2 regions of the Streptomyces altiplanensis genome follow, and region 1 is predicted to be linked to the other one. Evidence: riboswitches for the same ligand, from Rfam matches in the RefSeq annotation. Region 1 holds a riboswitch; the other holds the start of a gene.
The links. A riboswitch is a leader RNA that binds a small molecule or an ion and turns the genes downstream of it on or off. The one in region 1 is predicted to bind S-adenosylmethionine.

Region 1 (10,929 bases):
GGGACGAGCGCGTCGACGGGGGCGAGGGGCGCGAGCAGGTCGCGCAGCACGGCGCCGGAGGAGCCGCCGGCGAAGCCCGTCACGACCGTGTCGTGGCCGAGGGCCGCCAGTACGCGCGCCACGTTGATCCCCTTGCCGCCGGGGCGTTCGGCGACGTCGCTCACGCGGTGGGAGGCGTGCGGAACGAGGGCGGGGACGCGGTAGGTGATGTCGAGCGCGGTGTTCAGCGTGACCGTCAGGATCATCCGCGTCACCCCCTGTGCCCCGTGGAAAACGCTTACCGTGTGCGTGGCGTCGGGGTGATCATGCCAAAAAGAAAGCGGTTGGCCCAGGGTCCGGGGCCAACCGCTCCATGTCGCTTTGATATCAACTGGTGGAGAAATCAACCCAGTTGGTACGGCTTGGGACTTACGGCTCAATCACCCAGGCGCCCTTGCGCATCACGCCCCTGAGCGTGAAGTCCGCGTCCAGCACCACCAGGTCCGCGTCCTTGCCCGGCTCCAGCGAGCCGACCCTGTCGTCGACGCCGAGCAGGCGGGCGGGGTTGGCGGAGACGGACCGTACGACGTCCTCGACCGGCAGCCAGTCGACGGTCACCGCGCGCTTGAAGGCGGTGTCGAGGGTGAGCGTGGAGCCGGCGATCGAGCCGCCTTCGGCGAGGCGCGCGACGCCGTCCCTGACCTCGACCTCCAGCGGTCCGAGCAGGTACGTGCCGTCGCCGAAGCCCGCCGCGTCCATCGCGTCGGTGATGAACGCGACCCGGTCCGCGCCCGCCCGGTGGTACGCCAGCTCCAGTGCGGCCGGGTGCAGGTGCGTGCCGTCGTTGATCAGCTCGACCGTGACCCGCTCGTCCTCCAGGAGCGCGGCGATCGGGCCGGGCGCGCGGTGGCCGAGGGCGGGCATCGCGTTGTAGAGGTGCGTGGCGACGGTGGCGCCCGCGTCGATGGCCTCGGCGGTCTGCTCGTACGTCGCGTCCGTGTGGCCGATCGCGGCGATCACGCCGTGCTCGGCGAGCAGCCGCACCGAGTCGATGCCGCCGGGCAGCTCGGTCGCCAGCGTGACCATCTTCGCCGTGCCGTGCGCGGCGTCGATCAGCTTGCGGACCTCCGCCGGGTCGGGGTCGCGCAGCAGGTCCTCGCTGTGCGCGCCCTTGCGGCACGGCGAGATGAACGGGCCCTCGAAGTGGAGGCCGGCCAGGTCGCCCTGCTCGACCAGCTCGGAGAGCAGCGCGGCCTGCCGGGCGAGTACGTCCATCTCGCCGGTCACCAGTGACGCGGCGATGGTCGTCGTGCCGTGCTCGCGGTGCGTCCGTACGCCCTTGAGCACCTCGTCGGCGGTGCCGGAGGTGAAGGACGCGCCGCCGCCGCCGTGCACGTGCATGTCGACGAAGCCGGGCACGATCCAGTGGCCGGAGAGGTCCAGGGAGGGGGCGTCCGCCGGGGCGGAGCCGGCGATGCGGCCGCCCTCGACGATGACCCGGCCGTTCTCGATGGTCCCGGTCGGCAGCACCACCCGGGCGCCGGAGAGAACCTTGGTTGCAGCGCGTCCGGCCATCAGGCGGATACCTCCGTGGCTTCTGTGATTGCTGGGGCTTCCGTGGCGAGAAGGTCCCAGGCGAGGAGCCCCGCGCCCAGGCACCCGGCGGTGTCCCCGAGGGCCGCCGGAACGATCAGGGGCAGCTTCTGGAACGTGACGCGTTCCGCGACGGCCGCCCGCAGTGGTGTGAACAAGGTTTCCCCGGCCTCGGCCAGTCCGCCACCGATGATCAGCGTGCGGGGGTCCAGGAGGGTGAGCGCGGTGACCAGCCCGTCGGCGAGCGCGCCGACGGCTTCGAGCCACACCTCCCGGGCCCGCGGGTCGCCCGACTCGACGGCCTTCGCGCAGTCCGCGGCGTCGGCGTCCGCGTCGCCGGAGGCGGCGGCCCAGGCGGCGGACACGGCGGAGGCGGAGGCCAGGCGCTCCAGGCAGCCGCGCTGGCCGCAGCCGCACGGGGGGCCGCCGGGACGTACGACGATGTGGCCGATCTCACCGGCGCAGCCGTGGGCTCCGGCCTCGATGACGCCGTTGATGCCGATGGCGCCGGCGATCCCGGTGCCGAGCGGTACGAACAGGAAGCGGTCCGCGTCCCGGCCCGCCCCGATACGGCCTTCGGCGAGGCCGCCGGTACGGACGTCGTGGCCGAGGGCGACCGGCACCCCGCGCAGCTTCTCGCCGAGGAGCGCGCGCAGGGGGACGTCGCGCCAGCCGAGGTTGGCGGCGTACACCGCGATCCCGTTCTCGGCGTCGACGATGCCGGGCACGGCCACGCCGGCGGCCGAGGCGCTCTCGCCGTACCGCTCCTCGCCGTACGCGCGCAGCTCGGCGGCGAAGCCGGTGATCGACTCGACGACGGCCTCGGGCCCCCGCTCCCTGCCGGTGGCCCGGCGGGCCTCGTGCAACAGCGTGCCGTCCGCGCCGACCAGTGCGGCCTTCATCCCGGTGCCGCCCACATCGAGGGCGATGACGTGTTTCACGTACCCAGTCTCGCGCGTCAACCGTGGAAAGGTCTAGTCCACTTGCGTTCGTTCTGCCGTCCGCCGTGCGCGCAGGCGTTGCAGAAGCGATATCCGGGTGGTGTAGACCTCCCGGTGCGGAATAGGAGAAAATCGCAGCTCACACGCATGTCGGACAACAAATTGATGAATCAGGGTGGGACAGGGCTGTGCACCGGCGCTTCTTGGGTTTGACCGCGACAGTCGCCGCACTCGGCATGACAGTGGCTCTGTCGGGGTGCGGGAGCAGCGGCTCCGAGGGTGAGGTCACCCTCAAGCTGGTCGCGGCGGACTACGACCCCGAAGGCGGCGACAGCACCAAGCGGTACTGGGACGGCGTCGCCACCGCTTTCGAGGCCAAGAACCAGGGCGTCAGGATCGACGTCACGGTCTACGACTGGAAGGACGTCGACCGGAAGGTCGCCGAGATGGTCGCGGCCGGCAAGGCCCCCGACATCGCCCAGATCGGTGCGTACGCCGACTACGCGGCCCAGGACCAGCTCTACTCCGTCGACGACCTGCTCTCCATCCCCGTACAGGCCAACTTCCTCGCCCCGCTCGCCGACGCGGGCGAGGTCAACCGCGTGCCGTACGGCCTGCCGTTCGTGGCCAGCACCCGCCTGCTCTTCTACAACGAGACGCTCTTCACCCAGGCCGGTCTGAAGCCCCCGAAGACGTGGGGCGAGATCGAGAGCGCGGCCGCCGCGCTCAAGCAGCGCGGGGTGAAGTACCCGTTCGCGCTGCCGCTCGGCAACGAGGAGGCCCAGGCCGAGACCATGATGTGGATGCTCAGCGCCGGTGGCGGTTACACCGACGCGGTCGGGACGTACCAGATCGACTCCGAGCAGAACGTCAAGGCCTTCGACTGGCTGAAGGACGACCTCGTCGGGAAGGGGCTGACCGGCCCCGTCGCCCCCGCCAAGCTCAACAGGAAGCCCGCCTTCACCGCGTTCGCGGACGGTGAGGTCGGCATGCTCAACGGCCACCCCTCCCTTCTCCAGCAGGCCGAGAAGAAGGGCGTCAAGGTCGGCATGGTGCCGCTGCCCGGACCGAACGGCAAGCCGGATTCCAGCATGGGCGTCGCCGACTGGATGATGGGCTTCAAGCAGAACGGCCACCGCAAGCAGATCGGCGACTTCCTCGACTTCGCGTACAGCGACGAGAACGTCCTCGAGTTCGCCGACCAGTACGACCTGCTGCCGGTCACCGTCTCCGCCTCCGAGACGATGAGCGAGGACCCCGAGCACAAGAAGCTGTGGCCGTTCCTCGAAGCGCTGCCGGAGTCGACGCTCTACCCGGTGGACAAGACGTCGTGGGCGAAGGTCAGCGAGAGCGTCAAGAAGCAGATCGGCTCCGTGGTCGGCCCCAACGGCGATCCGGCCGGGACCCTCGGCTCCATCGGCCGTGAGGCGATGGCGACGGAGAACGCCGAGTAAGCCGAGTAAACCGGGTGACGCGAAGCGACGCCGGGCGGCGCGGAGCAGCACAGAGGAACCCAGAGAAACCCAGAGCAGCACAGAGCAACGCAGAGCGGGGTGTTTTCGACCCGTTCTAGACTGCTCATATGCCTTACGACTCCGACGAAGAGGACGCGCGCGGTACCGAGCTCTCCGAGCGGGACCGTGCCCTCCTCGCCGTGGAGCGGCGCTCCTGGGCCGGGCCCGGGGCCAAGGAGCGGGCCATGCGCGAGCAGCTCGGCATCTCGCCGACCCGCTACTACCAGCTCCTCAACGCCCTGATCGACGACCCGCGCGCGCTCGCCCACGACCCCGTCACCGTCAACCGCCTCCGCCGGGTGCGGGACGCCCGCCGCGAACGCCGCTGAGCCGCTACCGGGCCATCGCCGAGCCGGTACCGGGCCGGTGCCCGGCCGGACGTGCGCCGGTAGGGTCGGGGGGCATGGGCAGCCAACCGCAACCGCAACCGCATCCCCTGCCGACCGACCTCACGCCGGCGACCCCCGTCGGCCGCGACGGCCTCGCCGCGCTGCTGGACGCACCGGACCGGGCGCTGATCGCCCTCGACTTCGACGGCACGCTCGCCGACATCGTCCCCGACCCCGAGCAGGCCCGCGCCCACCCCGGCGCGGTGGAGGCGCTCGCCGCCCTCGCGCCCCACACCGGCGCCCTCGCCGTGATCACCGGCCGCCCGGCCGCCGTCGCGGTCCGCAACGGCGGCTTCGCGGGCGTCCCCGGCCTCGAACACCTCGTCGTGCTCGGCCATTACGGCGCCGAACGCTGGGACGCTGTCACCGGTACCGTCCGCGCCCCCGCCGCCCACCCCGGCGTGGAGGCCGTCCGCGCCGAACTCCCCGGCTTCCTCGACGGCGTCGAAGCCTGGCGCGGCTCATGGGTCGAGGAGAAGGGCCGGGCCGTCGCCGTGCACACGCGCCGCGCCGCCGACCCGGTGACGGCGTTCGAGTCCCTGCGCGTCCCCCTGGCCGAGCTCGCCGCCCGCCACGGCCTGATCGTCGAACCCGGCCGTCTGGTACTGGAGCTGCGCCCGCCCGGCGTCGACAAGGGCGTGGCGCTGACCGAGCACGTGCGTGAGACCGGTGCGAGCCGCGTCCTGTACGCCGGGGACGACCTGGGCGACGTGGCCGCGTACGCGGCCGTGGAGAAGCTGCGCACGGAGGGCGTCCCGGGCCTGCTGGTGTGCAGCGGCAGCGAAGTCCCCGCCCTCGCGGACCGGGCGGACCTGGTGGTCGAGGGCCCGTCGGGAGTGGTCCGGCTGCTCACCGCTCTGGCCTCGATCACCGGAGGGGCCTGATTCCGGGCCGGACCCGGTTGCCGCGCGCGGCCGCGCTTTTTGCGCCGCGGCGGCTTCCCGGCCCGGCCCGCCCCGGCTACTCCGAGGCCAGCGCCGCGAGCTGGTCCAGGAACCAGGCCGTCGGCGGCAGCGCCGTCGCCGCCGCGGCCAGCCGCTTCGTCCGCTCGGCCCGCTCCTGCGGGTCCATCACCAGCGCCTCGTGCAGCGCGTCCGCCGTCGCCATGACGTCGTACGGGTTGACGGTGATCGCGTCCTCGCCCAGCTCCTCGTACGCCCCCGCCTCCCGCGAGAGCACCAGCGCGCATCCCTCGTCGGAGACGACGGGCACCTCCTTGGCCACGAGGTTCATGCCGTCCCTGACCGGGTTGACCAGCGCCACGTCGGCCATCCGGTACGCCGCCAGGGACCGCGCGAAGTCGTCGTCCAGCTCCAGCAGCACCGGCTGCCAGTCGTCCGTCCCGTACTCGGCGTTGATCTCCTCGGCGAGGCGCCGTACGGACGCCATGTAGTCGCGGTACACCGCCAGGTCCTGGCGCGACGGATACGCGAACGCGATGTGCACCACCCGCCCGCGCCACTCGGGCCGGTCCGTGAGCAGCCGCCGGTAGGCGAGCAGTCCGCGCACGATGTTCTTGGAGAGTTCCGTACGGTCCACCCGGACGACGGTCCTGCGCCCGGCCCCGACCCGCTCCCGCAGCCTGACCAGCCACTCCTCCACGTCCTGCCGTTGCGAGCGCGCCCGCAGGAAGTCCGCGTCCGCGCCCAGGCCGTGCACCCCGACCGCGGTGCCCTCCAGCGCGCCGGCGCCCAGCACGTCCACCGCGCACGCCGCGAAGGTGTCCGCCCAGCGCCGGGTCAGGAACGCCACCCGGTCCGCGCCCAGCAGACCGCGCAGCAGCTGCCGCGCGATGTCGTCGGGCAGCAGGCGGAAGTAGTCGACGGGCGCCCACGGGGTGTGCGAGAAGTGGCCGATCCGCAGGTCCGGGCGCAGCTCGCGCAGCATGCCGGGCACCAGGCACAGGTGGTAGTCCTGCACCATCACCACGGCGCCCGGCGCCGCCTCGGCGGCCAGGGCGTCGGCGAAGGCGCGGTTGTACGTCTCGTACGCCGCCCACTGCCGCCGGAACTCCGCGTCGAAGGCCGGCTCCAGCGGGGTCTGGTAGAGCATGTGGTGGACGAACCACAGCACGGAGTTCGCGATGCCGTTGTACGCGTCCGCGTGCACCCCGGCGTCGATGTCGAGCATCCGCACGCCCGGCTCGCCGGTCCCGCGCCGCACCGCCTCCCGGTCACCGTCCCCGAGCGCCGCGCACACCCACAGCGAGGAGGCCCCGTCCCCGTCCCGCCCGATCGCCGACAGACCGGAGACGAGACCGCCCCCGCCGCGCCTGGCGTCGAGTGAACCGTCCTCGCGGAGGGTGTACGAGACCGGGCCGCGATTGGAAGCGACGAGTACCTGTGCAGCGTGCTCGGAGACCATGTGCCGAACCTAGCCAGTCCTGGATGCCCTCAAACGTGCGTACGGTCCGGAGCGACCGGCGTCACGCCGCGCGGCGTGACGCGTACTCGTCGATCTCGCACATCGGCGGCCGCTCCTCCGTGTCCACCGCGTAGGTCCGCGGCACGAACCCGAACCCGCCGTCCTCGCCCCGTTCGAACTGCGTCAGCTCGGGCCGCACCAGGGCGCCGCGCGAAAGCCGCTGCTGAGCCGTCCGGTAGATCGTGGCGGCCATCCGTCCGAGCGCCTGCCCGTCCTGGTGGCGGTGTTTGCGTACGCCCACGTCGACCTGGGCCAGCGCGTCCAGGCCCACCGTGTGGAGCGAGTCGACGAGCAGGCCCAACTCCACTCCGTAACCGACGGGGAAGGGCAGCCGCTCCAGGAGCGAGCGGCGCACGGCGTACTCGCCGCCCAGCGGCTGGACGAATCCGGCCAGCTGCGGCCAGTGCAGATTGAGCAGCGGGCGGGCCACCAGCTCGGTCACCCGACCGCCCTGACCTGTGGCTTCGCCGAGAGGACGGTCGTACATCGCCTTCACGAAGTGCACGTCGGGCTCGGTGAGCAGGGGCCCGACGATGCCCGAGACGAACGAGGCGGAGAAGTCCCTCAGGTCCGAGTCGATGAAGCACACGATGTCACCACTGGTCACCAGGAGTGACCGCCATAGCACCTCTCCCTTGCCGCGCAGGGCCGGTATGCGCGGCAGCACGGCGTCACGGTGGACGACCCGTGCCCCCGCCGCCGTCGCCACCTGCGCCGTGCGGTCCTTCGAGCCGGAGTCGACGACGACGAGCTCGTCGACGAGCGGCACGGCCTCCATCAGCTCATGGCGTATCGCCGCGACGATGTCACCCACCGTCGACTCCTCGTCGAGGGCGGGCAGCACGACGCTGACGGTGTGGCCACGTCCGGTCTTGGCCGCGACCAGCCGGTCCAGCGACCGGTCGGCCGTGGTCCAGGACCGCAGTTCCAGCCAGCGCTCCACCTCTTCGAGCACGTGCTTCTCCCTTGCGTGCCATGCCGCAAAAGCGGCATATCAATACAGTCATCTCGCGGTGCGGACGACTGTCTCCGCCGCCCGGGGCTTCGGTTACAGTCTTGAACAACGCGGACCGCCCTCGCATCTCGGGGGGTCTCGCGGACACAAATGCGCCGGGTCCAGACCCGCCGCCATAGCGCTCATCCAGAGGGACAGAGGGAACGGCCCGTTGAAGTCCCGGCAACCATCCCGCCGACCGCGAGGTAACGGTGGGGACGGTGCCAATTCCGTCTCACGGCGAAACGCGCCGTGGGGAAGATGAGGAGAAAGGGCCTCGCCACCATGGCTGTGCAGACCGTCGAAACCGATGCAAGCGCCACCGACTCGCATTCCCAGCCCGTAGACCTGGGCCCCGCCACCGCGCTTTCCTGCCGCGAGTGCGGAGAGCGATTCGAACTCGGCCCGATCTTCGCCTGTTCTTCCTGTTTCGGTCCTCTCGAGGTCGCCTACGACCTCCCGCTCGGTGACGCCGAGGCGCTGCGCAAGCGGATCGAGGCCGGACCGGACAACATCTGGCGCTACGCGCCGCTGCTGCCCGTGCCCGCCGACGTGGCGTCCAAGCCCAGCCTGAACCCGGGCTTCACCAAGCTCGTCAAGGCCGACAACCTGGCCCGCGAGCTGGGTGTCACCGGTGGTCTGTACGTCAAGGACGACTCCGGCAACCCGACGCACTCCTTCAAGGACCGCGTCGTCGCCATCGCCGTCGAGGCCGCACGCGCGTTCGGCTTCACCACGCTCTCCTGCTCCTCCACCGGCAACCTCGCCGGCGCGGTCGGCGCCGCCGCCGCGCGGGCCGGCTTCCGCTCCTGCGTGTTCATCCCGCACGACCTGGAGCAGGGCAAGGTCGTCATGGCCTCCGTCTACGGTGGCGACCTGGTCGGCATCGAGGGAAACTACGACGACGTCAACCGTTTCTGCTCCGAGCTCATCGGCGACCCGCTGGGTGAGGGCTGGGGATTCGTCAACGTCAACCTGCGCCCGTACTACGGCGAGGGCTCCAAGACCCTGGCGTACGAGATCTGCGAGCAGCTGGGCTGGGAGATCCCGGACCAGCTCGTCATCCCGATCGCCTCGGGCTCGCAGCTCACGAAGATCGACAAGGGGCTCAAGGAGCTCATCGCCCTGGGCCTGGTCGAGGACAAGCCGTACAAGATCTTCGGCGCCCAGGCGGAGGGCTGCTCCCCGGTGTCGACGGCCTTCAAGGCCGGGCACGACGTCGTACGGCCGCAGAAGCCGAACACGATCGCCAAGTCGCTGGCGATCGGCAACCCGGCCGACGGCCCGTACGTCCTGGACATCGCCCGCCGCACGGGCGGCGCGGTCGAGGACGTCGACGACGAGCAGGTCGTCGAGTCGATCAAGCTGCTGGCCGAGACGGAGGGCATCTTCGCGGAGACCGCGGGCGGCGTGACCGTCGGCGTCACCAGGAAGCTCATCGAGGCCGGCCTGCTGGACCCGGCCCTCACGACCGTCGTGCTCAACACGGGCGACGGCCTGAAGACCCTTGAGGCGGTGGCCCCGACCACGGGCCAGTCCGCCGTCATCCGCCCCAACCTGGACTCTTTCCGAGAGGCTGGCCTCGCATGAGTGTCAACGTCCGCATTCCGACGATTCTCCGTACGTACACGGACGGCAGGGCCGAGGTCGCGGCCGAGGGCGCGACCCTCGCCGAGGTCATCGCCGACCTGGAGAAGAACCACGCGGGCATCGCGGCCCGGGTCCTGGACGACCAGGGCAAGCTGCGCCGCTTCGTGAACGTGTACGTGAACGACGACGACGTGCGCTTCGAGCAGGGCCTGGAGACGGCCACGCCGGACGGCGCAGGCGTCTCGATCATCCCGGCCGTCGCCGGAGGCTGATCCGCCGCCGCACCGCCCTCGTCACGCGCCTTGCCCCCTCCGCCACAGAAGCGGAGGGGGCAATTCTGCAGGGTTGAGCGGGGTAGAGTTGGGGAAACCCCCTCCGCTGCCTTTGCCGGACGCATATGAGAATGCGTCCCCGTGCGACAAGAAGCAGCCAAAGTGTTCGAGCCGATTGCCGCCAATGCGCGCCTTGTCCGGCCCGACTTGCCCTGGAAACCAGGGAATTCCTCATATTCGAGTGTTCGGCCGCGCCCAGATTTCTCGCCCGATTGACCTGTTGCAGAGGGCAGTTGGGCGGATACATTCAGCCGCGGTCGACGCGTTCCGGCGCACGCCCTCTCCTGTCGGAGGGTGGAGATCTGACCCGGGTCCGCGAAGTGCGGTCCCGTGCAAGGGCCAGTAATAGGGGAGTTAGGCATGGCTCAGGGCACCGTCAAGTGGTTCAACGCGGAGAAGGGGTACGGCTTCATCGCGGTCGACGGTGGTGCGGATGTTTTCGTCCACTACAGCGCGATCCAGATGGACGGTTACCGCACCCTTGAAGAAGGTCAGCGAGTCGAGTTCGAGATCTCGCAGGGCCAGAAGGGTCCGCAGGCGGACATGGTCAAGCTCGCCGTCTGATCCCGGCGCGATCGGCCACCGACGCACTCACGCAGGAAGGGCCTGCACCCACACCGGGTGCAGGCCCTTCCTGCGTGCCGCGTGTCCCCGGACCGTCTGTCCACATCGGAGGGGGACGCTTGCACTCGAAGGGGTCGAGTGCTAATCATTGGCGTTAGCACTGTTAGCACTCTCCCAGTGAGAGTGACAGAAGGACCGGGCCGGTGAGGCCCGCAGGCCGGGTGGGACAAGGAAAACCACCAGGCAGGCTGGCCGTCCGTCGCGGGCGCCACTCGGTCCGGAGAATCCACCCCAGTCCGGGAGGACCACTTCACATGGCCAAGATCATCGCGTTCGACGAGGAGGCACGGCGCGGTCTCGAGCGCGGGATGAACCAGCTCGCCGACGCCGTCAAGGTCACCCTCGGCCCCAAGGGCCGCAACGTCGTCCTCGAGAAGAAGTGGGGCGCCCCCACGATCACCAACGATGGTGTTTCCATCGCCAAGGAGATCGAGCTCGAGGACCCGTACGAGAAGATCGGCGCCGAGCTGGTCAAGGAAGTCGCGAAGAAGACCGACGACGTCGCCGGTGACGGCACGACGACCGCGACCGTCCTCGCCCAGGCTCTGG
Region 2 (10,929 bases), on a different contig from region 1:
ATCGTGCTCATCAAGACCAGCGTGGACCGGATCCCCGAGATCGCGGAGTCGATCGCCGCGCTGGACAGCGTCAGCGAGGTCTTCTCCGTCACCGGTACGTACGACCTGATCGCCATGGTCCGCGTGGCCAAACACGACGACCTGGCGGACGTCATCCCCGGCCGGATCAGCAAGATCCCCGGCGTCGAGGGCACCGACACGCATGTCGCGTTCCGCACGTACTCGCAGCACGACCTGGAAGCGGCCTTCGCGATCGGGCTCGACGCGTAACGCCTCCGGCTTCCCGGCGCGCACATGAAGGATTCTTCATCCCGGCCTCATCCGGGTTCCACGCGCCCCCGTCACGATGGCGTCCATGGCTTTCTCCCACCGGTTGGCGACGCTCGCGGCCGTCGTCGCGATCCCGCTCGGCATCGCCGCGACCAGCTACGCCCTGACCGACAGCCCCGAGCCGCCGAAGGTGCCGTCCAAGGTCGAGCTGGAGAGCACCGCTCCGGACACCCGGCCGCCCTCGCCCCGTACGGTTCCGGGCACCACACCCGGCGCCACCCCCAGCACCACTCCGAGCGACGCGGTCGTCCCGGGCCCCACGGCCACGAACGACGACGCCGACGACGACCCGGACTCCGACGACGACGATCCCGGTGAAAAGGACTGAATCACGCAGGATCTCCGCGCGGGTCCGCATCCTGCTGTGGCTGCTGGCGGTGATGGCGGTGGCGCTGGGCGCCGTGGCGACCACCACCCGCTCGATCCTGCTGCGGGACCTCGACCACCGGATCGGCCGGCTGCTCACCCAGGAGACCCGTGAGTTCGCGAACTTCGTGGACCAGGGGGTCGACCCGGCCACCGGCGGCCGCTTCGGCGAACCGCGCAGGCTGCTCGAGGTCTTCCTGCAACGCCAGTACTCCGACCCGGACGAGGAACTGCTCGGCCTCACCCGGTCGCCGAACCCCGTGCCGGACGTGCTGCGCCAGCCCCGTGACATCCCGGTCGGCACCCCCCTGCACCGGGACCGGGCCTCGCTCGCCGAGGTCTTCGCCTCCGACGCGTCCTCGGGCACCCTGCGCAGGCCGCAGGGCGAGGTCCGCTGGGCCAAGGTCGAGATCGCCCCGGCCGGCGCCGCGCCGCCCGCCGCCTTCGTCGTCGCCTTCCACGCGGAGAACGAGCGGGCCATCGCGGAGGAGGCGTTCCGTACGCTGCTGGCCATCTCGGGGGTGGCACTGCTGATGACCACCGGCATCGGCTGGGCGGTCGCGGGCCGCATCCTCGCCCCCGTACGGGTCGTACGCATGACAGCGGCGCAGCTCACCGAGCAGGACCTCACCCGGCGCATCCCCGTCCAGGGACGGGACGACATCGCGGCGCTCGCCGAGACCTTCAACGCCATGCTCGACCGGCTGGAGCGGGCCTTCGCCGCGCAGCGGGAGTTCGTCGACGACGCCGGCCACGAGCTGCGCACACCCATCACGATCGTGCGCGGCCACCTGGAGCTGATGGGCGACGACCCGGCCGAACGCGAGGAGACCGTACGTCTGGTCACCGACGAGCTCGACCGGATGAGCCGTATCGTCGAGGACCTGCTGCTGCTCGCCAAGGCGGAGCGTCCCGACTTCGTGACGCCGGAGCCGGTGCAGCTGGCCGAGCTGACGGCGGACGTCTACGTGAAGGCGCGCACCCTGGGCGACCGCGCGTGGGTACTGGACACGGTCGCCGACCGGGAGGCGCACCTCGATCCGCAGCGCATCACGCAGGCGATGGTGCAGCTCGCGCAGAACGCCGTGCAGCACACCGTGCCGGGGCAGCGGGTGCGCATCGGCTCGCGGGTCCGCGAGGGCCGGGCCGAGCTGTACGTGGCCGACAGCGGGCCGGGCGTACAGGAGCAGGACACCGAAGTGATCTTCGAACGGTTCCGGCGCGGGACGGCGCGGCGCGGGGCGCGCGGGACCGGCGCGGGGCTCGGCCTGTCCATCGTCAAGGCGATCGCCGAGGGGCACCGGGGCCGTGTCGAGCTGCGCCCCACCGAGGGTGGCGGGGCCACCTTCGTACTCGTCGTCGGACTGGAGGACCAATGAGCAGGATTCTCATCGTCGAGGACGAGGAGCGCATCGCCTCCTTCGTGGAGAAGGGCCTGCGCTCCAACGGCTTCACGACGACGGTCGCCTCCGACGGTGAGACGGCGTACGACTACGCCTGCACCGGCGGCTTCGACCTGGTCGTCCTCGACATCGGGCTCCCCGGCAAGGACGGCTTCACGGTGCTGCGCGAGATGCGCGAGGCCCGGGTGAGCGTGCCGGTGATCGTCCTGACGGCGCGCGATTCCGTACGGGACACGGTGGCCGGCCTCGAAGGCGGCGCCGACGACTGGATGACCAAACCCTTCCGCTTCGAGGAGCTGCTCGCCCGGGTCCGGCTGCGGCTGCGCACGGCGGCGCGGGCGCCGGAGGTCACGGTGCTGCGCAGTGGCGAGCTGTCACTGGACCTGCGGACGCGCAGGGCGCGGTCGGGCGAGCGGACGGTGGACCTGACGGCGCGTGAGTTCGTGCTGCTGGAGCTGTTCCTCCGCCACCCGGACCAGGTCCTGTCGCGCGAGCAGATCCTCTCCCACGTGTGGGGCTACGACTTCGACCCCGGCTCGAACATCGTGGACGTGTACGTCCGGGCCCTGCGCAAGAAGCTGGGCGCGGAGCGCGTCGAGACGGTGCGCGGCATGGGCTACCGCCTTCCCACGGGGCAGGAGGCCGGCCGTACCGGGTGAAGTTCCCTTCATGTACGGCTCATGGGAGGCTCACCCGGGCCTCCGAGGCTTCTCGGTGTGACCCTGACCCCGCTGAAGCCGTGGCAGTACGCGGCGCTCTGCACCGCGCTGACCCTGTGCGCACTGCTCGCCGTCCCCGGCGTGTCCCCCGGCCTGTCCGGTGACGCCCGCCTGACCCTCGCCGTCTTCACCCTGGCGACCTGCGCCTGGATCGCCACCCCCGTGGACGACACCTACATCGCCCTCGGCGCCGGTCTCGCCCTCACCGCGACCGGTGTGATCAGCAGCGAGACCCTCTTCGGAACCCTGGGCGACGAGACCGTATGGCTGCTGATCTGCGCGTTCGTGCTGGCGGCGGCCGTGGCGCGGACCGGTCTCGCGGGCCGGGCCGCGGCGTTCCTGGTGAGCGGCGCCCGTACCGTACGCCAGCTCACGCACCTCACCACCGCGGCCCTGGTCGTCACCGCGTTCGCCGTGCCCGCCACCTCCGGCCGCGCGGCCCTCGCCCTGCCCGTCTTCCTCGCCCTCGCCAAGGTCCTCACGGACCGCCGCCGCCTGGTCGTCATGCTGGCCCTGCTCTTCCCCACGGTGATCCTGCTGTCCGCGGTCGCCACCCTGATCGGCGCCGGCGCCCACCTGATCACGGTCTCCGTGCTCTGGGAGGCGACCGGCGAGCGCATCGGCTTCACCCAGTGGCTGCTGCTCGGGCTGCCGCTCGCCGCCGTGTCGTCCCATCTGGCGGCGGAGGCGGTGCTGCTGACGACCACGCGCCGCACGGACCGCCGCGGTCCGGTCCGCATCACCGCCGGGCAGATCCAGGAACACAGCGAGAAACCGGTCACCGGCACGCTCGGCCCCGCCGAGACCCGGTGCGCGGCACTGCTCGCCACGGTGGTGGTGCTGTGGTGCAGCGAGCCGCTGCACCAGGTGCCGCCCGCCGTCGTCGCCCTCATCGGCGCGGTCGTCGCGTCGTCCCCCGCGCTCGGCACCGTACGCCTCAAGGACGCCCTCAGAACCGTGCCGTGGTCACTGCTGCTCTTCATGGCGGCCACGATGGCGATGGGCGTCGCCCTCGCCGACTCGGGCGCGGCCCGCTGGCTGGTGTCGGGGCTGCCGGTGAGCGTTCCGCCGTGGCTCTTCCTGGCCGCCGTGATCACGGTCAGTACGGCCGCCCACCTGGTCCTCCAGTCCCGTTCGGCCCGCTCCAGCGTGCTGGTGCCGCTGGTGGTCGCGGCCGCGGCCGGCTCCGGCGTCAACCCGGTCGCGGCCGCCCTCGCGTCGACCGCGGCGGCCGGCTTCTGCCACACCCTGCCCGCGTCCGCGAAGCCGGTGACGCTCTTCTCCGACCTCCCGGGCACCCCGACGTACACCTCGCGCGACCTGCTGCGGCTGTCGGCCGTGCTCGCCCCGCTGACGGCGGCCGTGGTGCTGGCGTTCGCCCTCGCCGTCTGGCCGCTGTTCGGCGTCCCCGTCCTCACCCAAGGAAGTTGAAGCCATGCCTCTCGCCCTCACCCGTTTCGCCGTGGCGCCCAGCGGCTTCAAGGAGTCGCTGTCCGCCCAGTCGGCCGCCGAGGCCATCGCCGCCGGGGTGCGCCGTGTCGTTCCCCACGCGGACATCGACCTGATCCCCCTGGTCGACGGCGGCGAGGGCACCGCCCGTGCGCTCGCCGCGGCCACCGGCGGCCGCCTCGTGGCGCTGTCCGCCACCGGGCCCGTCGGCCGGCCCGTCGGCACCCACTTCGCGCTGCTCGGTGACGGGAGCGCGGTCGTCGAGATGGCGGCCGTGGCCGGCCTGTCCCTGGTCCCGCGCTCCCTGCGCGACCCCGGCGCGACGACGACGTACGGTGTCGGCGAACTGATCCGCGCCGCGCTCGGCCAGGGCGTGCGCCGCATCCTCGTCGGCTGCGGCGACTCCGGTACGTCGGACGGGGGCGCCGGCGCGCTCCAGGCCCTCGGCGCCCGCCTGCTGGACGCGGACGGCCGCGAACTGGCGCCCGGCGGGAGGGAGCTGAACCGCCTCCACGACATCGACGCGACCGGACTCGACCCGCGCCTGGGGGACGTCGAGATCCTGGTCGCCTGCAACCCGTACAACATCCTGTGCGGCCCCCGCGGCGTGGCCCGCGTCTTCGGCCCGCAGAAGGGCGCGACCCCGCCCCAGGTGGAGGAGCTCGCGGCCGCCCTCGACCAGTGGGCGTACGTCCTGGAACGCACCCTCGCCCCCACCGGGACCGACCTGCGCTTCGGCGCGGGCACCGGCGCGTCCGGCGGCCTGGGCGCCGGGCTCGCCGCGCTCGGCGCCCGGCTGCTCCCCCGCTTCGACGTTCTGCTGGACCACATCGACCTGGACGCCCGCCTCGCCCGCGCCGACCTGGTCGTCACCGCCGAGGGAGCCCTGGACCAGCAGACGCCGTGCGGCAAGATCCCGGCCGAAGTGGCCCGCCGCGCCAAGCTGTCGGGACGCCCGGTGCTCGCGCTGGCGGGCACGATCGGGGAGGGCGCCCACGAGGTGCGCGCGGCGGGCGTCGACGCGTACAGCTCGATCCTGCCCGCGCCGATGTCACTGACCGAAGCGCTCGGGCGCGGGGCCGAGTTCCTCACCGACGCGACCGAGCGGGCGCTGCGGATGGTCCTGATGGGAGCCCGGGCCGTTCAGACCGCCGGGACGCAGCGGCCTTCCTCGGTGCGGTAGTTCCACTTCGCGCCGTCCTCGACGAGTTCCCTGACGGCACGCAGGAACCGCTCCACGTGCTCGTCGGGCGTACCGGCACCGAAGCTCACACGGATCGCGTTCAGCGAGCGCTCGCCCGGCTCGGCCTCCGGCGCGCCGCACTCGCCCGGGTCCTGCGGGTCGCTGCCGAGCAGGGTCCGGACCAGCGGGTGGGCACAGAACAGGCCGTCGCGTACGCCGATTCCGTACTCGGCGGAGAGCGCGGCCGCGAAGTGCGAGCTGTTCCAGCCCTCGACGACGAAGGAGATGACGCCGACGCGCGGGGCGTCGTCCCCGAAGAGGGAGAGCACCCTGACCGCGCCGACCCCGGCCAGCCCCTCCAGGACCTTCGTCACCAGCGCCTGCTCGCGCTCGACGAGGGAGTCGAAGCCGGCCTCGGTGAGCGCCTTGCAGGCGGAGGCGATCGAGTACACGCCGATGACGTTGGGCGAACCGGCCTCGTGGCGGGCGGCCGTGGTGTGCCACTCGACGTCCACGCCGCCGTCGGCGCGGCGGGCGACCTTGCGCGAGGCGCCGCCGCCCGCGAGGTACGGCTCGGCGCTCTGCAGCCAGTCGGCGCGGCCCGCGAGTACGCCGGAGCCGAACGGCGCGTACAGCTTGTGCCCGGAGAACGCGACCCAGTCGACGTCCAGTTCGGCGATGTCCAGCGGGTGGTGGGGCGCGAGCTGCGCGGCGTCGAGCACGATCCGCGCGCCGTGGGCGTGGGCTGCGGCGGCGAGCTCCTTGACCGGCCACAGCTCACCGGTGACGTTCGAGGCGCCGGTGACGCAGACGAGGGCGGGGCCGTACGGATCACGGTCGGCCAGCGCCCGCTCCAGGGTCTCGACGGCCTGGGCCGGAGTCCGGGGCGCGTTCAGGAAGTTGACCTCCGCATCGCGCCAGGGCAGCAACGAGGCGTGGTGCTCGGTCTCGAAGACGAACACCTGGCAGCCGGCGGGAAGGGCCGCGGCGAGCAGGTTGAGCGAGTCGGTCGTGGAGCGGGTGAAGACGACCTGGTCGCTGTCGCGGCAGCCGAGGAACTCCGCGACGGTGGCGCGGCTGCTCTCGAAGAGGTCCGTCGACAGCTGCGAGAGGTAGCCGGCGCCGCGGTGCACGCTGCCGTAGTACGGGGCGTACGCCGCCACGTCGTCCCACACACGCTGGAGGGCCGGGGCGCTCGCCGCGTAGTCGAGGGCGGCGTAGGTGACCTCACCACCCGTCACGAGCGGCACGAGGACATCTCGTCCGAGAACGGGCAGGGGCGTACAAACGGTCTGGTCGGCGGCAGCGGTGGAGACAGACATGGCGAACTCCCGGAACAGGCAGGCGAATTCCCCGCGCCGGCGGATACGCGGCAGCGCTGGAGAAGAAAGAGAAAAGGGGTGTGCGAAGAAGGGGCGGAAGGCCCTATCGCATTCGCTTGCTCACAAGAGGCTCCCTGAGGACCAGGACCCCAAGGTTTCGAGGGGTCCGCGCTTGCCGTGGACCTTTCTGTCCACGACCTGGTCTTCACCCGGGGCACCCCGCCACGGACGGAGGGTTGCCGGACAGCAAGCCGGGGCCAAAACGCTGTCACTCATGACCTGTCAAGCATCCTGCCACACGATCAAGAAGACGCAAGGCGCAGTCCACTGTGTGAGACCGAAGAGGTCTGGACTGCGCCTTGCGTCCCGCACCGGTCGCTCAGCTGTTGCTGGCAGCCACCCAGCGCTCCAGCGCCGCACGGGCCGCCCCCGAGTCGATCGACTCCGCCGCCTTGACGATCCCCGCCGCGATCTGCTCGTCGAGGGACGCGTCGGTCGGGTCGAGGGCGACCAGCGCCGCCGCCGTGTTGAGCAGCACCGCCTCCCGCACGGGGCCGGTCTCGCCGGCCAGCAGCCGCCTCGCGACATCCGCGTTGTACGACGCGTCCGCGCCCCGCAGCGCCTCCACGGGCACGATCTCCAGGCCCACGTCGCGCGGGTCGAAGGACTGCTCCCGGACCGCCCCGTCCCGTACGATCCACACGCGCGAGGTCGCGGTGGTGGTCAGTTCGTCCAGGCCGTCGTCGCCCCGGAAGACCAGCGCGGAATTCCCCCGTTCGGCGAGCACACCCGCCACGATGGGGGCCATCCGGGCGTCGGCGACACCGACCGCCTGCGCCTTCACCTGCGCCGGGTTCGTCAGCGGGCCGAGGATGTTGAACGTCGTCGGCGCGCCCAGCTCCTTGCGCGCCTTCGCGACGTACCGCAGGGCCGGGTGGAACTTCACCGCGAAGCAGAAGGTGATGCCCGCTTCCTCCGCGACCTCGGCGACACGCTTCGGAGTCAGCTCCAGGTTGACGCCGAGCTTCTCCAGTACGTCCGAGGCCCCGCTCGCGGACGAGGAGGCCCGGTTGCCGTGCTTGACGACCTTGGCCCCGGTGCCCGCGACGACGATCGCCGACATCGTGGAGATGTTGACCGTCTTGGCCAGGTCGCCGCCCGTACCGACGATGTCGACCGTACGGCCGGGCACCTCGATGGTGTTGGCGTGCGCGTACATGGCCCGCACCAGCCCGGTGACCTCACCGACCGTCTCGCCCTTGGCGCGCAGCGCCACCGCGAAACCGGCGATCTGGGCGTCGGTCGCCTCGCCGCTCATGATGCGGTCCATGGCCCAGGCGGTGTCGTCCGCGGACAGGTTCTCGCCGCGCAGCAGGGGGTTCAGCACGCCCGGCCAGGAGCCGGCCGCCACGCTGTCGCCGCCGACCGGGGTCACAACGTTCATGGTCCGCTCCAGGGTCCACAGCCAGTAAGAGTGCCTCCTACCCTATCCAGCCCGGGGACAGCGAAGAGCCCCGTCCGGCGCGTGGACGGGGCTCCTGCTGTGGCGACCTGTGTCAGGCCGGTCTGGCCGAAGACCAGAGGGATCAGTGGTGGCCGTGGCCGCTGGTGATCTCCTTGTACTCCTCGGCGGTCGGCTTGGGGACCTGGTTGCCCTCGCCGTAGTAGCCCTTGCTGAGCTTGGCCCGGAGCTTCTGGCCACGGGTCACCTTGCGCTCGACACCGTTCTCGTCGACCGACGGACCGACCTCGGCCGGCGTGTACTGCTCGTGCGCCGTGAGGCTGTACAGCTGGTCCTGGCTGAGCGGCTCGTGGATCTCGACGAACTCGCCGTGCGGCAGCCGCTTGATGATGCCGGACTCACGTCCGTGCAGCACCTTCTCCGCGTCACGCCGCTGCAGACCCATGCAGATCCGCTTGGTGACGATGAACGCGACGACCGGGCCGACGAAGAAGGCGATCCGGACGAACCAGGTGATCGCGTTGAGCGACATGTGGAAGTGGGTGGCGAAGATGTCGTTGCCGCCACCCAGCAGCATGATCATGTAGGCGGTGACCCAGGCGACACCGAGAGCGGTCCGGGTCGGCGCGTTGCGCGGCCGGTCCAGGAGGTGGTGCTCCCGCTTGTCGCCGGTGATCCACGACTCGATGAACGGGTAGACCGCGATCGCGATGAGCATCACGCCGAAGAGCACCAGCGGGATGAACACGCCCAGGACCAGCGTGTGGCCCCACAGGTTGATCTCCCAGCCCGGCATCACACGGATGAGACCCTCGGCGAAGCCCATGTACCAGTCGGGCTGGGCGCCGGTGGACACCTGGTCCGGACGGTACGGACCGAGGGCCCACACCGGGTTGATGGTGAACATGCCGGCGATGGCCGCGATGACACCGAAGACCAGGAAGAAGAAGCCTCCGGCCTTGGCCATGTAGACCGGCAGCAGCGGCATGCCGACGACGTTCTTGTTCGTCCGGCCGGGGCCGGGGAACTGCGTGTGCTTGTGGTAGAAGACCAGGATCAGGTGCGCCACCACGAGGCCGAGCATGATGCCCGGCAGCAGCAGGATGTGGATCGAGTAGAACCGGGCCACCATGTCGTGGCCGGGGAACTCGCCGCCGAACAGGAACATCGAGATGTACGTGCCGACGACGGGCGTCGCCAGGATCGCGCCCTGCGTGAAGCGGACACCGGTGCCGGAGAGCAGGTCGTCCGGGAGCGAGTAACCGGTGAAACCGGTGAACATGCCCAGGACGAACAGCAGGAAGCCGAACAGCCAGTTGATCTCACGCGGCTTGCGGAACGCGCCCGTGAAGAACACGCGCATCATGTGCACGAACATGCCGGCGATGAAGATGACGGCGGCCCAGTGGTGGATCTGCCGGATGAGCAGACCGCCGCGGACGTCGAAGCTGATCTCCAGGGTCGAGGCGTACGCCTCGGTCATCCGGATGCCGTGCATCGGCACGTACGAGCCGTGGTACACGATCTCGTTCATGCTCGGGTGGAAGAACAGCGTCAGGTACACACCCGTGAGGATGATGATGATGAAGCTGTAGAGGCAGATCTCGCCCAGCATGAAGGACCAGTGGTCCGGGAAGATCTTCCGCATGTTGGCCTTGGCCAGCGAGTAGATCCCCAGCCGGCCGTCGGCCCAGTCGGCCACCCGCTCGCCGGCGGGGGCCTTCCGGTTGCCCGGCGCGTCGGCGCCCGGTGACTGTGTTGCGGTCGTGGTGCTCATCCGCGCTCCCAGAATGCAGGGCCGACGGGCTCGGGGAAGTCGCCGAGCGCCTCGAGGAAGCCCTCGTTGTTCACGCCGATCCGCAGCTGCGGAAGGGCGTGACCGGCCGGGCCGAAGATGACGCGGGCGCCGTCGGAGAGGTCGAAGGTGGACTGGTGGCACGGGCAGAGGACGTGGTGGGTCTGCTGCTCGTACAGGGAGATCGGGCAGCCCACGTGGGTGCAGATCTTGGAGAAGGCCACGATGCCCTCGTGCGACCACTCCAGCTCGCGCTTGTCCTTGATGTCCTCCGGCTGGATCCGGACGATCATCAAGGCATCCTTGGCGATCTTGTTGTTGAACTCGTGGTCGTCCTCCTCCAGGCCCTCGGGCTTGGCGAAGGTGAGTGAACCGACGACGACGTCCTCGGGACGCAGCGGCTCGTTCGTGTTCATGTTGATGAGCTGCTTGCCCTTGTCCCACGACGTGTGGAACAGCTTCTTCTCGGGCAGCGGGCCCAGCTCGCGCAGCAGCACCACACCGGAGAGGGGCACCATGGCCAGCGCGCCGAACATCGTGTTGCGGATCAGCGGGCGCCGGCCGATCACGGACTCCCGGGCACCGTCCGCGAAGTCGGCCATGACCTTGGCCTTGACCTCGGGCGTGGCCTCGATCGCGTGCCGGTCGTCGGCGACCTCGTGGTCGGACATCAGGGTGCGGGCCCAGTGGACCGCGCCCGCGCCGATGCAGAAGAGCGCGATGCCCAGCGTCAGGCCGAGCGACAGGTTCGTCGCGCTGACGTGGCCCAGCGGCCACACGTACACGATCTTGTCGACCGGGAACGCCACGAAGGAGGCGATGAAGCCGATCGTGGCCAGCATCGACAGCGTGAACAGGAGGGCGACCGTGCGCTCGGAGCGCTTGGCGGCCCGCTCGTCG

Region 2: linked by a shared signal. The riboswitch ahead of ACWD0Y_RS03500 (aminotransferase class V-fold PLP-dependent enzyme) and the one ahead of thrC (threonine synthase) in region 1 are both predicted to bind S-adenosylmethionine.

What each region holds. Positions count from the first base shown of each region.
Region 1 is NZ_JBSFUB010000050.1:19,888-30,816, forward strand. Features, by position in the region: gene ACWD0Y_RS21560 (1-phosphofructokinase family hexose kinase) at 1-245, opposite strand, end outside; gene nagA (N-acetylglucosamine-6-phosphate deacetylase) at 409-1,554, opposite strand; gene ACWD0Y_RS21570 (ROK family protein) at 1,554-2,513, opposite strand; gene ACWD0Y_RS21575 (ABC transporter substrate-binding protein) at 2,750-3,967, shown strand; gene ACWD0Y_RS21580 (DUF3263 domain-containing protein) at 4,096-4,356, shown strand; gene otsB (trehalose-phosphatase) at 4,431-5,300, shown strand; gene ACWD0Y_RS21590 (alpha,alpha-trehalose-phosphate synthase (UDP-forming)) at 5,377-6,780, opposite strand; gene ACWD0Y_RS21595 (glucosyl-3-phosphoglycerate synthase) at 6,842-7,795, opposite strand; SAM riboswitch class I at 7,975-8,102, shown strand; gene thrC (threonine synthase) at 8,120-9,424, shown strand; gene ACWD0Y_RS21605 (MoaD/ThiS family protein) at 9,421-9,696, shown strand; gene ACWD0Y_RS21610 (cold-shock protein) at 10,117-10,320, shown strand; gene groL (chaperonin GroEL) at 10,635-10,929, shown strand, end outside.
Region 2 is NZ_JBSFUB010000005.1:44,531-55,459, forward strand. Features, by position in the region: gene ACWD0Y_RS03470 (Lrp/AsnC family transcriptional regulator) at 1-270, shown strand, start outside; gene ACWD0Y_RS03475 (small hydrophilic protein) at 356-658, shown strand; gene ACWD0Y_RS03480 (sensor histidine kinase) at 711-2,075, shown strand; gene ACWD0Y_RS03485 (response regulator transcription factor) at 2,072-2,758, shown strand; gene ACWD0Y_RS03490 (SLC13 family permease) at 2,822-4,249, shown strand; gene ACWD0Y_RS03495 (glycerate kinase family protein) at 4,254-5,450, shown strand; gene ACWD0Y_RS03500 (aminotransferase class V-fold PLP-dependent enzyme) at 5,411-6,772, opposite strand; SAM riboswitch class IV at 6,936-7,052, opposite strand; gene trpD (anthranilate phosphoribosyltransferase) at 7,152-8,216, opposite strand; gene qcrB (cytochrome bc1 complex cytochrome b subunit) at 8,359-10,011, opposite strand; gene qcrA (cytochrome bc1 complex Rieske iron-sulfur subunit) at 10,008-10,929, opposite strand, start outside.